DNA from 2 places in the Streptomyces sp. NBC_00289 genome. Region 2 is predicted to be linked to the other one. Evidence: riboswitches for the same ligand, from Rfam matches in the RefSeq annotation. Region 2 holds a riboswitch; the other holds the start of a gene.
The links. Region 2 has a riboswitch for ZMP and ZTP ahead of OG985_RS08730 (bifunctional 5,10-methylenetetrahydrofolate dehydrogenase/5,10-methenyltetrahydrofolate cyclohydrolase). Riboswitches for the same ligand answer to the same signal wherever they lie in the genome.
Positions count from the first base shown of each region.

Region 1: it holds a riboswitch for ZMP and ZTP, as region 2 does, so the genes downstream of both, OG985_RS19195 (glycine hydroxymethyltransferase) here and OG985_RS08730 (bifunctional 5,10-methylenetetrahydrofolate dehydrogenase/5,10-methenyltetrahydrofolate cyclohydrolase) in region 2, are expected to answer to the same signal.

Region 1 covers NZ_CP108046.1:4,235,068-4,242,128, forward strand. Annotated here, with positions in the region: gene OG985_RS19185 (hypothetical protein) at 1-207, shown strand, start outside; gene OG985_RS19190 (hypothetical protein) at 366-1,070, shown strand; gene OG985_RS19195 (glycine hydroxymethyltransferase) at 1,191-2,642, opposite strand; ZMP/ZTP riboswitch at 2,677-2,766, opposite strand; gene OG985_RS19200 (DMT family transporter) at 3,061-3,969, shown strand; gene OG985_RS19205 (DUF3050 domain-containing protein) at 3,902-4,729, opposite strand; gene OG985_RS19210 (hypothetical protein) at 4,939-5,517, shown strand; gene pabB (aminodeoxychorismate synthase component I) at 5,548-7,061, shown strand, end outside.
Region 2 covers NZ_CP108046.1:1,817,691-1,824,751, forward strand. Annotated here, with positions in the region: gene OG985_RS08705 (MBL fold metallo-hydrolase) at 1-275, opposite strand, end outside; gene OG985_RS08710 (S-(hydroxymethyl)mycothiol dehydrogenase) at 275-1,360, opposite strand; gene OG985_RS08715 (ABC transporter ATP-binding protein) at 1,590-3,344, shown strand; gene OG985_RS08720 (hypothetical protein) at 3,424-3,720, opposite strand; gene OG985_RS08725 (nuclear transport factor 2 family protein) at 3,894-4,259, shown strand; ZMP/ZTP riboswitch at 5,120-5,204, shown strand; gene OG985_RS08730 (bifunctional 5,10-methylenetetrahydrofolate dehydrogenase/5,10-methenyltetrahydrofolate cyclohydrolase) at 5,225-6,091, shown strand; gene OG985_RS08735 (CU044_5270 family protein) at 6,176-7,061, opposite strand, start outside.

The sequences.
Region 1 (7,061 bases), 2.4 Mb from region 2:
CACCTGCTGAGCTTCTGGCTGGTGGACGCGGAGGGGAACCGCTTCACACGGTCGGAGCGCCCGGCCGGGCCGACGTTGCTGTGGCCCCACGACGCGGCCGACGGCGGGGGGAGCCTGGTGCTCCGGCTGGAGGGCGTGGCGTCGAAGGGGCGCGCGGTGGAGATCGCGAAGTCTCTCGGACAGTGGCCGGAGAAGTCCTCGAGATAGTGCGGGCGGGGTGGGAACCCCGGCGGGCCGGGCGGTGTACCAGAAGTGACACGCGGCGCGTGAGCGGGCCGCACGGGACCTACCGGCTGGGGGATGGGATGCGCGGGTGGAGGGGCTGGGTTCGTGAACTGGGTGCTCTGACAGGAGCGTTGGCGGTGGTGTGCACGCTGATGGTGTGGGGTGCGTCGTCGGCTTCGGCGGGCGGTCCGACGAGTGTGCTGATCACCTCGCCGGCCGCCGGGGAGGCCTCCGCGCTGTACTACTCCGACGCGGACTACAGAGAGCTGGAGCGGCTGCTGGGCCCCGCGGAGACGGGTTCGACGGAGCAACCGAAAAGGCCCGATCTGGACCGTGCGCGCCAGATCAACGTCACCTGGCTGGCGCACGACATATCGCCCTGGCGGATCGACCGGGTCTTCGCCGTCGAGTCCGAGCCGCCGTGGGTCTGGATCCACACGGCCGCGAACGTGCCCGAGAACCTCAACGGCTACTGGCACCGCGCCGAGCAGCCGGGCCGGCTGAGCTCGCTGCTCAAGAGGCTGGGGGTCACCGGCAAGGCCTCGGGTGAGGGCTACACGGGCATCTTCCCGGCACCTTGGCAGTCGGACGCGGCGGACGCACCTGACGCGGCGGAGACCCCGGGCCCCGCCACCACCGACACGAGGACGGGCTCGGTGCGGGCCGGCGCTCCGGGAGCAGGCGACAGGACGGACGACGGCACGGACTGGTGGTGGGCGTTGCCGGGCATGGCGGCCGGGGCCGTGCTGGCACTGCTGCTGCGCCCGTTCGCCTTGCAGGTCCGGCCGGACCGTTGGAGGCGGAAGGACTCGGCGGGCCCCCGGCAGGAACTTCGCGACATATGAGCTGCGGCGGGAGTTCGGGAAGGAGGCGGGCTCGGGGCGGACACGGCGGCCCGGCCGAAGCCGAACCGCCGCTGGAGGAACCCGGACCGGGCCGGACCGGACGCAGGCCCGGTCGGCGTGTCAGCCGAGGTCGATCTCCGGGTAGAGCGGGAAGCCGGCCACGAGGTCGGTGGCGCGGCGGGAGATCTCGTCCGCGATCTTCGGGTCGAGGATGTGCTGGGCCTTGGAGGGAGCACCCTTGCTCGTCGTGCCGGGCTCCGTGGTGGTCAGGACGCGGTCGATGAGGCTCGCGACCTCGTCCATCTCGGCGGTGCCGAGACCACGGGTGGTGAGGGCCGGCGTGCCGATGCGGATGCCGGAGGTGTACCAGGCACCGTTCGGGTCGGCCGGGATGGCGTTGCGGTTGGTGACGATGCCGGACTCGAGCAGCGCGGCCTCCGCCTGGCGGCCGGTGAGTCCGTAGGAGGAGGTGACGTCGATCAGGTTGAGGTGGTTGTCGGTGCCGCCGGTGACGAGCGTGGCGCCTCGGCGCATCAGGCCCTCGGCGAGAGCGCGGGAGTTGTCCACGATGCGCTGGGCGTAGCCGCGGAAGGAGTCCTGGCGGGCCTCCGCCAGAGCCACCGCCTTGGCGGCCATGACGTGCGGGAGCGGACCGCCGAGAACCATCGGGCAGCCGCGGTCGACCTGGTCCTTGAGGGAGTCGTCGCACAGGACCATGCCGCCGCGCGGGCCGCGCAGCGACTTGTGGGTGGTGGTGGTGACGATCTGGGCGTGCGGTACGGGATCGAAGTCGCCGGTGAGGACCTTGCCGGCGACGAGACCCGCGAAGTGGGCCATGTCGACCATGAGCGTGGCGCCCACCTCGTCGGCGATCTCGCGCATGATGCGGAAGTTCACGAGACGGGGGTAGGCGGAGTAGCCGGCGACGATGATGAGCGGCTTGAAGTCGCGGGCGGTGGCGCGCAGGGCCTCGTAGTCGAGGAGGCCGGTGGCGGAATCGGTGCCGTAGGAGCGCTGGTCGAACATCTTGCCGGAGATGTTCGGGCGGAAGCCGTGGGTGAGGTGGCCGCCGGCGTCCAGCGACATGCCCAGCATGCGCTGGTTGCCGAAGGCCTGGCGCAGTTCGGCCCAGTCGGCGTCGGAGAGGTCGTTGACCTGACGGACGCCGGCCTTCTCCAGGGCGGGGACCTCGACGCGCTGAGCGAGGACGGACCAGAAGGCGACGAGGTTGGCGTCGATGCCGGAGTGCGGCTGGACGTAGGCGTGGCGGGCGCCGAACAGTTCCCGGGCGTGTTCGGCGGCGAGGGCTTCGACCGTGTCGACGTTGCGACAACCGGCGTAGAAGCGGCGGCCGATGGTGCCCTCGGCGTACTTGTCGCTGAACCAGTTGCCCATCGCGAGGAGGGTGGCCGGGGAGGCGTAGTTCTCGGAGGCGATCAGCTTGAGCATCTCGCGCTGGTCGGCGACCTCTTGGCCGATGGCCTCGGCGACGCGCGGCTCGACGGCGCGGATCACGTCGAGGGCGGCTCGGAAGGCGGTGGACTCGGTGGAGAGGGGCTGCTGCTCTGACATGTCGGCCTCCGGACGGCGTGGCGTTCAGCGTTCACGGTTCGGCCCAGGCGCACGGCACTAGCTGGTTCCCGGGCCGCTCCCCGATGGTCTGTCCCATCCCAGCGCGCCAGTCACGGCCCGCTGGTCAGCCTACCGGGTGCGCCGCAGGCCGCAGGTTGGCGTCCACGATGCGAAAGGGACGGAAGGAGGGGGCGGTGGTGACAGCAGGAGGCGCTTGTGCCGCCGCCGTTGGCCAGGCTGTCGAGGTCGCCACGGCCCGCCTGCTCCGCCGTCTCCTCGAGGTGGGTCACAGCCATCAGGTCCTCACCGCGATCGCCTCACCGCGATTGTCCGGCGGACAGCACAAAGATCGGCGAGAGCGTCACAGACGCATCCCGACCGTGAGCCCCTCCCCTACAGTCGCTTCGTGCTCTTTGGAATGGTGTGCGCGCTTGGTGCCGCGGTCTGCTTCGGAACGGCGACGGTGTTGCAGGCGGTCGCCACACGTACGGCGGACGCGGGTGAAGGGGGCGGGGACGCGGCGCTGCTGCTGCGCGCGTTGCGGCAGTGGCGGTATCTGGCCGGGCTCGCGCTGGACGGGGCAGGCTTCGTACTCCAGGTCGCCGCGCTGCGGTCGATCCCGATCTACGCCGTGGGCGCGGCCCTGGCCTCCAGTCTCGCGGTGACCGCGGTCGTCGCGGCGCGGCTGCTCAAGGTCCGGTTGAGCCGTGCCGAGTGGGGCGCCGTGATCGTGGTGTGCGCCGGGCTCGGGATGCTGGCGCTGGCGTCCGGGACGGAAGGGGAACGGACCGGGCCGACGGCGCTGAAGTACGCGATGCTCGCCACGGCGGCCGGTGTGCTGGCCCTGGGCGCGCTCGGCGGGCGGCTGCCGGAGCGGGGGCGGCCACTCGCCCTCGGGCTGGGCGCCGGGTTCGGGTTCGGGGTGGTGGAGGTGGCGGTCCGGCTCATCGACGACGTGTCACCCGGCGCGCTGCTCACCAATCCGGCGACGTACGCGCTGCTCCTGGGCGGCGGCGCGGCGTTCCTGCTGCTCACCTCGGCGCTCCAGCGCGGCTCGGTGACGACGGCCACGGCCGGGATGGTGATCGGGGAGACGATCGGGCCGGCGGCGGTGGGCGTGGTGTGGCTGGGCGACCGTACGCGGGAGGGGCTGGAGTGGCTGGCCCTGCTGGGTTTCGCCGTGGCCGTGGTGGGGGCGTTGGCGTTGGCGCGGTTCGGGGAGATTCCGGCCGAGGTGCCCTCGGACGACGACACCCTCGTCAGCCCGTCGCCTTCGCCCCCACCTTTGTCCCCGCCTTCGTCTCCAACCCCTCCATCGTCTCCGTGATGCCGTCCCACAGGCGGGACCTCGCTTCCAGCGCGAGGGTCGCCGTCTCGACGGCCTCCTGCCAGCGGGTGTCGTCCGTGCCGCAGAGGTCGGCGACCATCTGCATGGCCATGGGGGTGTGCTCCTCGCCGTCGACCTCGATATGGCGGGCCAGGTAGTCGCGGAAGAGCGGGAACCGTGCGGTGCCCTCCTTCTTGATCACCTGGTCGAACATGTCCGGGATGAGGTCCTCGCGGGAGAAGGCGAAGGCGGCCGCCCGGCAGTGCAGGGGCCGGTCGGCGATGATCCCGAAGGTCGTGCGCACGAACTCGGCGGCGGGGGCGGGGACCTGGGCGACACGCAGCGCCGACGACACGTCGTGCCCCTCCCCGACGAGTGCGAGGAACGTGTCGATCCTGGTCGTGTCGGCCTCCGCCTCGGCCATGCCGGCCCGGTACAGCTCGAAGTGGCTGGTGAAGCCGCCGTTCAGCTCGTCGCTCTCCTCGACCAGCACGATGTCGTTGATGAGCCGTCGGCTGACCTCCGAACCGCGCGGCACCCAGGGCACGTCGACACAGGTGAGTTCCCGTTGCAGTGACTTGAGCAGGGACATGAAGTCCCATACCGCGAACACGTGGTGCGACATGAAAGCCGCGAGGTGTTCCCGGTCGGTTATCCGTTGGTAGATCGGGTGGGCGGTGACTTCTTTTCGCGCGGGTTCGATCGCGGAACGGGCCCGGTCGATTCCCTCGTCGGTCAGATTCCAGTCGTACCTGGGCATGGATACTCCATTCAGAGCCGGAGAGCGATCGTGCAACTTTCTCGGCGACTCCGGCAAGCGCTTCCTGGAATTCCGTAGAAGTTACCCCGGGTATCGCTCGACAGAAGAGGTCAAGCGGTCGGAAAGTCTCTGAAAAGTAACGTTCCGGACAGCCGGAAAACTTCGTTGAATCTTTGAACGCGCCGGGTCTTCATTCCGTACTCGTCGGCGTGACCAGTAATCCCGTCACCGTCACCGTGGCCTATCACGTGGTGCCGGGCCGCGAGGCCGAGTTTCATTCCTGGGGGTGGGCCCTGCTGGGCGCGAGCGCCCGGCAGTCGGGCTTCCTGGGGGGTGGCGTTCTTGTCGACCGAGAGGCGGAGTGGCATGTCGTCTATCGCTTCGCCAGTGAGGGCACGGCCCGGGCCTGGGAGGACTCGACCGCCCGGGTGCAGTGGGACGCCCGGGTGGTGGGCTTCGCCCGGCAGACCGGCCGCACGAGTGTGCGGGGCTCCCAGGCCTGGTTCGACTCCCAGACCGCCACACCGAAGGCACCGGCCCCGCCGTCGAAATGGAAACTGTGGTTTGTGAACATGAGCGCGGTTTTCCCGCCGGTGCTTATGTTCAATCTGATCGTGCTCCCCTATCTTGGCGGCCTTAATGCGTTCGTTCGCACACTGCTGTTGTGCCTGTGCGTGACGGCCCTCGTCACCTGGATTCTCATGCCGCGCCTTCAGCGTTTCTTCAAGAAATGGCTGTATCCACCGCTCCAGGCACTGCGCGGACGACACAAAAGACGGACGGCATAGCCCCGAGAACGACCCGAGGGAGGTGGGCGGGTGAAGACCCTGCTCATCGACAATTACGACTCGTACACGTACAACCTGTTCCAGCTGATCGCCGAGGTCAACGGCGAGGAACCGGTGGTGATCCTCAATGACGCGCCCGCCGGCGCCATGGAGAATCTCGCGGAATTCGACAACGTGGTGGTGTCGCCGGGCCCGGGGCACCCGGCGACGGCGCGTGACTTCGGCATCAGTGCCCGGATGCTCGCCGAGTCCCCGGTCCCCGTACTCGGCGTCTGCCTCGGCCACCAGGGCATCGCCCTCGGGGAGCACGGCCGGGTGGCCCCCGCCCCCGAACCCCGGCACGGGCATCTGTCCACGGTCCGGCACGACGGGCGGGACCTGTTCCAGGGACTGCCGCAGAACTTCACCGCGGTCCGCTACCACTCGCTGTCCGTACGAGAGCCGCTGCCCGAAACGCTGGAGGCCACCGCCTGGGCGGAGGACGGCGTCCTGATGGGCCTGCGACACCGCAGCAGGCCGCTGTGGGGGGTGCAGTTCCACCCGGAGTCGGTGCTCACGGAGTACGGCCACCGCATGCTCGTGAACTTCCGCAACCTGACGGCGGAGCTGGCCCGCAAGACCCGTGCGAAGAACACCGCGGTGCCCCGGACCGAGGCGTCGGTGCCCCGTCCGGCGGGCAGATCGTCGGCCGCGGCCGGCACGTCGTCCCACAACGCCGGACCGTCTGTCCGGGCCGGCGCCAGGTCGGGCGCGGGCGCCACATCGGCCGGGGCGGGCGCCGGGTCGCACGCGAACGCCGGACCCGCCGAGACGGGCGCCACAGCGCGCCCGATCGACCCGTCCCCGACGGCTCCCGCGTCGCTTGAGTCGCCCGCGTCACCCACCTCGACGTCACCCACGACCATCCCCCGCCCCCGGCGTGCCGGCCGTCCCGCGTTTCGGCTGCACACCCGGCGTGTCGCCGGAGCGGTCGACGCGGAGGCCGCGTTCACGCGGATGTACGGTGCCTCGCCGCGGGCGTTCTGGCTGGACAGCTCCCGTGTCGAGCGGGGGCAGTCCCGCTTCTCGTTCTTCGGTGACGACAGCGGCCCACTCGCCGAGTTCGTCCGCTACGACGTCGAGGCCGGCCGCTGTGAGATCGAGCGGGCCGGGCGGCCCACGCGCAAGGTCGCGGCGAGTGTCTTCGACTACCTCAAGCGGCAGTTGACGAGCCGTCGGGTGGACGCGACCGGGCTGCCCTTCGACTTCACCGGCGGCTACGTGGGCTACTTCGGCTACGAGACGAAGTCCGACTGCGGCTCGCCGAACCGCCACCGTGCCGAAACGCCGGACGCCTGCTGGCTGTTCGCCGACCGGCTGATCGCGGTGGATCACCAGAAGGGCTTCACCTACGCGGTCTGCCTGGCGGAGGACACCCCGCAGGCAGCCGGGGAGGCCACCGACTGGCTGGAGAGCGCGCTGGCGCAGCTCACCTTCGTCGCGGCGGACCCCGGCACGGCGCCGCCGACCGTGCCGCCCGAGGGTCCGGACCTCGCCGCCGCCGA
Region 2 (7,061 bases):
GGCAGATCGTCGTGGTGCAGCCAGATGGTGGCTCCGGTGCGCTCGGCGAGGGCGGGTGCCGCGTCGATGTGGTCGTTGTGGGCGTGGGTGCACACGATGGCCGTCAGCCGGCGGTCCCCCACGGCCGCGGCGATGGCGTCGGCGTCGTGGGCGGCGTCGATGACCACCACCTCGTGGTCGTCGCCGACGAGCCAGACGTTGTTGTCGACGTCCCAGCTGCCGCCGTCGAGCGTGAACTGCCCGGAGGTGACGAGGCGTTCGATGCGGGCGGCCATCACAGCACCACCACCGAGCGCAGCACGTCACCGTGGTGCATCCGCTCGAACGCCTTCTCCACCTCGTCGAGCCGGATCGTCTCGGTGACGAACGCCCCGAGGTCCAGCCGGCCCTGGAGGTGCAGGTCGATCAGCATCGGGAAGTCCCGGCTGGGCAGACAGTCGCCGTACCAGGAGGACTTCAGCGCCCCGCCGCGCCCGAACACGTCCAGCAGCGGAAGCTCCAGCTTCATCTCCGGCGTGGGCACACCGACCAGGACGACCGTGCCGGCCAGGTCACGGGCGTAGAACGCCTGCCGGTACGTCTCCGGGCGTCCGACCGCCTCGATCACCACGTCCGCGCCGAACCCGCCGGTCAGTTCCTGGATCGCCGCCACCGCGTCGGTCTCCCGCGAGTTGACGGTGTGGGTGGCGCCCATGGTGCGGGCGGTGGCGAGTTTACGGTCGTCGATGTCGACGGCGATGATCCTCGCGGCGCCGGCCAGGCGCGACCCGGCGATCGCCGCGTCCCCCACGCCGCCGCAGCCGATCACCGCGACCGAGTCGCCCCGGCCGACGTTGCCGGTGTTGATGGCCGCCCCGATACCCGCCATCACGCCGCACCCCAGCAGGCCCGCCACCTGCGGGGCCACGGACGGGTCGACCTTCGTGCACTGCCCGACCGCGACCAGCGTCTTCTCCGCGAACGCCCCGATGCCGAGGGCCGGGGAGAGCTCGGTGCCGTCGGTGAGGGTCATCCGCTGCGTGGCGTTGTGGGTGTCGAAGCAGTACCAGGGGCGTCCGCGCAGACAGGCCCGGCACTGTCCGCACACCGCACGCCAGTTGAGGACCACGAAGTCACCGGGCGCCACGTCGGTGACGCCCTCGCCGACCGACTCCACCACACCCGCCGCCTCATGGCCCAGCAGGAAGGGGAACTCGTCGTTGATGCCGCCCTGCTTGTAGTGCAGGTCGGTATGACAGACCCCGCAGGCCTGCACCTTCACCACGGCCTCACCGGGCCCCGGATCGGGCACGACGATCGTCTCGATCCGCACCGGTTCGTCCTTACCCGGTGCGATCACGCCGCGTACTTCCTGCGCCATCGTGCTGAACCCTTTCGTCGGCCGAAGTCCCCCTTGGCGACCCTACGCGTGACTGATCGGTAAGGGCACGGAACGCACGCGGCGGCCCGCCCCCGACCTGCCACCCGGTTCACGCGGAGCACGACGGGCCGGCACTCGCCCCGGGGCGGGACACCGTACCGGCGGACCCGGCGGGAGCGCGCCGACGTAGCCTGAGGGCTTCGCCCGACCCACGGTCCGAAGGAGCGTCGTGAGCATCGCACAGACGGAGACCGGACCACCCGCCTGGCGGCTGCTCCTCGGCTACGTACGTCCGCACCGGTGGGCCCTGCTGACCGGCGCCCTGCTCTCGCTCGTCACGGGAGCCACCGGGCTGCTGCTGCCGCTGGTGGCACGGGAGTTGATCGACGACCTGTCGCACGACCGGGCCATCACCGGCGCGTTGGTCGTCATGTCGTGTCTGGTGGTGACCAACGCGGCGCTGGGCGGGGTCGGTTCGTACGTGCTGCGGCGCACCGCCGAGTCGGTGGTGCTCGGCGCACGGCGCGCGCTGTCGTCGTACCTGCTGCGGCTGCGCATCCCGGCCGTGGACCGCAGCGAACCGGGCGACCTCATGGCGCGCATCACCTCGGACACCACCCTGCTGCGCGAGGTCACCACCGACTCGCTCGTCGGCCTCGGCACCGGCGGCCTCACGCTCGTGGCGACGGTGGTCATGATGGGGCTGGTGGACCCGGTGCTGCTGGGGGTCACGCTGGCGGTGATCCTGGGCGCGGGGACGGTACTCGGCGTGATCGTGCCGCGCATCAACCGGGCGAGCCGGCGGGCGCAGGACGCGGTCGGTGTGATGGGCGCCTCGCTGGAGCGGATCCTCGGCGCGTTGCGCACCGTGAAGGCCTCCGGCGCCGAGCACCGGGAGGAGCGCACGCTGCACGCGGCCGCCGAGGAGTCGTGGCGGCAGAGCGTGAGCGCCGCCAAGTGGTCGGCGGCGGCGGGCAACACCGCGGGACTGGCGATGCAGATCGCGTTCATCACGGTGCTCGCGGTGGGCGGGGCGCGGGTCGCGACCGGCGCGATCGAGGTGGGCACGCTGGTCGCCTTCCTGCTGTACGTCTTCTATCTCATGTCGCCGATCCAGCAGGTCGTCGGCGCGATCACGCAGTACCAGACGGGCGCCGCGGCCCTCTCCCGCATCCAGGAGGCGCTGCACCTGCCCGCCGAACCGGCGGGCGAGTCCGCGCCGTTGCCCGGCACCGGCGCGGAGCCCGCCGCCGTGGCCTTCACCGACGTCCGCTTCCGGTACGCCGACGACCTGCCGTACGTCCATCACGGGGTGACCTTCGACGTGCCCGCGCGGGGCATGACGGCCTTCGTCGGACCGTCCGGCGCGGGCAAGACGACGGTCTTCTCCCTCATCGAGCGGTTCTACGACCCGGAATCCGGGGCGATCACACTCGACGGGCGCGACGTCGTGGACTGGGACCTGCCCGGGCTGCGTTCCGCGATCGGATACGTGGAGCAGGACGCGCCGGTCCTGTCGGGCTCGCTGCGCGACAACCTGCTGCTGGGCAACCCGGACGCGGACGAGGACGCGGTCGCCGGGGTACTGAGGACGACCCGTCTCGACGGCCTGGTGGCCCGGCTGCCGGGCGGCCTGGGCACCCTGGTCGGGCACCGCGGCACCAAGCTGTCGGGCGGTGAGCGCCAGCGGGTCGCCATCGCCCGCGCCCTGCTGCGCCGCCCGCGGCTGCTGCTGCTCGACGAGGCCACCTCGCAGCTGGACGCGGTGAACGAGGCGGCGCTGCGCGACACGGTCGCCGACGTGGCCCGGACGACGACCGTCCTCGTCGTCGCCCACCGGCTGTCCACGGTGACCATGGCCGACCGGATCGTGGTGATGGACGCGGGGCGGGTACGCGCGGTCGGCACCCATCGCGAACTGGTGGCCGCCGACCCGCTGTACGCCGAGCTCGCGGCGACCCAGTTCCTGGCCACGGCCGGCTGACCGGCCCCAGCGCACCCCGGACGCGTTCGAGGGCCGCCCGTTTCGGGGCGGCCCTCGATGTGCTGCGAACCGGCCGTCGTCACCCGAGGGTGAGGAGCCCGCTGACCGGTGCGACCAGGTCCGTGAGCTGGCGCAGGTGGCCGAACTCGCGGAGGTCGTCGACCTTGTTCAGCTGGGCCAGCTGCTGGGAGACCCGCGGGGTCGCGGCCTGGTGCTCGGCCGGCATGCCGCTCGCGGCAAGCGAGTCGAGGGTGGCGATCGGGTTCAGCTGTCCCGTGGCGGGGGCCGGAGCGGCGGCGTTCGCGAGCGGCGCGGCGAGGCCGGTGACACCGACGGCGAGACCGACGGCTGCGACGATACGTCGAGTTGAGATCATGCACTGCGCAACGCCGGCGGGTCCGCCGCGGACACGGGCACCCCGTACCGCTCACCCGTCAGGCGGAGCGGACCGGCTGCGCTTGCCGAGCCCGCCGGGGCGGAGGAGTCTCGGAGGAGGGGTCTTTCGCGGCCCGCTCCCCAGCGGGGCGCGGCCCCTCGAAGGAGGTCATCATGGGCACCGCGGCAGGCCCCGGCTTCGACACCGAAGCCCTGCGCCGGGGCATCGAAGGACACACTGCGGCGACTCTTCTGTCGCTCTACGCGGACGACGCGGAGATCCGGGTCGTGGACCGCAACACCCAGCCGAGCAAACCCATGGTCCTGCAGGGCCGTGACGAGATCGGCAAGATGCTCGAGGACGTCTACAAGCGCGACATGACGCACAAGATGGAGAACTGCGTCGTGCAGGGCGACAGCGTCGCCTTCACCGAGTCCTGTCTGTACCCGGACGGGGTCCGTGTCCTCGCCGAGTCGATGATGTCGCTGCGCGACGGCAAGATCGTCCAGCAGACCATGATCCAGGCATGGGACGAGTAGGGAGGATACTGCCGAGGGTCCAGATCACGTCCCGGTTGACCTGGACCTTCTCGGCGCGGGCCCAGCTGGGGAGGGCTCGTCCGACCCCCTTCCCGCGGCCACGACCGCTTCGCGCGGGTCTGCCGGTGTCCGTCTTCCTGTTGCGCTCGCTGGTCCGGGGAGCACGCTCCCGCCCCCTCCCTCCACCACCACGTCCGGTCCGCCCCCGGCACCCCCGCCGTCACCGTCACCGCCGAGCCTGACGGTCACCCACCGCCGACCGGCCCGCTCGCGCACACGCCGAACCAGTCCGGCTCCGTCCTGGGGTCGAGCCCCGCCGACAGGAGCTCCGCGCACTCGCCGCCGGCCCGCCCGGCACGGCCGAGCAGGCGCAGCGGCGCCGTCCGAGCGGAGAGCGCCCCGACGCCAAGCCCCGGACACCCGCACGCGCACCCGTCCGGCCCTGGCCGCGGCCGAAGTCGCCCTGAACCGGGGCTGTTTCGGCCCCGGCGAGCACTGCGGGCACGCGCATCGCGACGACGGAGCAGGCGAAGCACCACACGTACCGGTCGGCCGCGCGGCCGACCGGTCTCACCGCCCCGTACAGCAGTCCCGCCGCACAGGAACCGGTCGCCTGGCGGCCTGACATCGCCACGGCGACCGTCGTCGCCTCACGGTCGGCACACTCCGAGCGAGCTCACGGGGTCCGGAGCGGTCCGACGGCTCCGGACTATGCGCGGGGTCCTCGGCCGTTCGAGACCGCCCGCCCCGGTCGTACGCCCTGCGGGGTGCCTGCCGATGAGCAGGACGGGGCCGGTACGGCCCGCGAAGGCCGCGACCAGCCGCGGCAGCCACCCGCAGGTGCCGTAGCGCTTAGGCTGGACTGAGGCCGTGACTGGCGCTGAGGTGGAGCACCACCGGGGAGCGGCCCACGCAGAGTCGATGCCGTGCGCCTGGGCGATCCGTAACCAGCTCAGGAGTGGATCATGTCCCAGGCCCGGCTCATGGACGGCACCGCGCTCGCCCGCCGCATCGTGGCGGACACCGCCGAGCGGGCGGCCGGCCTCACCCGGCGGACGGGCACGGCGCCCTGCCTCGCCACGGTGCTGGTCGGCGAGGACCCCGCGTCGGTCACGTACGTCCGCATGAAGCAGAACCGTTCCCGCAAGGCGGGCATCGAGTCGCGGCACGTGAAACTGCCCGCCGCAACGACCACCGCGGAACTGGTCGGCACCTTGCGGTCCCTGTCGCAGGACCCCGAGGTGCACGGCATCCTGCTGCAGCACCCGATGGGCCCGCACATCGACGAGCGGGCCGCGTTCGAGGCGATCGCGCCCGAGAAGGACGTCGACGGCGTCACGTTCGCCTCGTTCGCGACGATGAGCTTCGGTCTGCCGGGCTTCGTCTCCTGCACACCCGGCGGCATCATGCGGCTGCTCGACGCGTACGAGGTCGACCCGGCCGGTAAGCGGGCCGTGGTGGTGGGCCGCAGCGCGATTCTCGGCAAGCCGGCCGGGATGCTGCTGCTGGCCCGCGACGCGACCGTGACGTACTGCCACTCCCGAACCCGTGACCTCTCCGCGGTGGTGCGCGAGGCGGACATCGTGGTCGCCGCGGTGGGTCGGCCGCGGCTGATCCGTGGCCAGGACGTGAAGCCCGGCGCGGTCGTGGTGGACGCGGGCTACAACCCCGGGAACGTCGGCGACGTCGACTTCGACTCGGCCGTGGAGCGGGCTTCCCTGATCACCCCGGTGCCGGGCGGTGTCGGTCCGATGACGATCGCGACGCTCCTGGAGCAGACGGTCGAGGCCGCGGGCCGGCAGCTCGGGGTGACAGTGACGGGCGGGGTCTGATCACCGGGGGGTGATCAGACAGGCGTGGTCGTACCGGCATGGTCGTACCGGCATGATCAGACGGGTGTGATCAGACGGGTGTGATCAGCGCATCCAGGCGCTGTACTCCATCACGTCACCGGCTTCGAGGCCGAACTCGGGCTCGGCCACTGTCGCGGTGGATTCCAGGCCGAGGACGGCACCGGTGGCCGGGTCCATGATCAGCATGCGTCGGAAACCGGCGCCCTTGTACACGTACGCCTGCCCGCCGCGCCCGAGCCGGTCGGTCACCCGGCCGACCGGGCGCAGCCCCTCGGTGTCCGCGAGCAGCCGCGCGAGCGTCGCGGACTCGCGGGCGCCGAGGGTCCAGTTGTCGAGCAGGAGGCCGACGGCGTCGAGGAGTTCGTTGGTGGACGGCCTGGTGTGGCGGTACGCGGCCTCCTGAAGATAGGCGCGCAGCTGGGCGACGTCGTGCGGCGGCGGTGACTCGGGGGGTGCGTCGCTCCAGCTCGGGGGGTAGGTCTGCCGGCTGATGACGTGGCCGTCCTCTACCAGGTGCGGGGAGTCGTCCGCGTCGCTGAGGACGGGGCGGCCGGGGTGCCGGGGGTCGGTCGCGACGACGACCTCCGTGTGGCTGTCGTCGGCGTGCCAGCGCACGACGCGCTCCTCGGGGAGGGTGATCGGGGGCTTGTCCTCGCTCATGCCCATGCTCCAGGACTGCACGTGCGTGCCCTTGCTCAGGCTCGGCGAGCCGTCGGCCGCGGCCGCCTCCGCCCGGTCGGCCAGCAGCTTCAGGGGCACGGAGGTGGAATCGGCCTGGACGACCAGGGGGCGGGGTGCGGCGACGGCGGGCGGGGTGCCGGGGCCGCTGACGACGAGGGTCAGCGTGACGGTGGAGACGACCGCCGCGGCCACGAGTCCCCAGGCCAGCCGTGCCCTGTGACCACGGGCGGCGAGGTGCGGGGGCCGGACACGCGGGACGCTCCGCCAC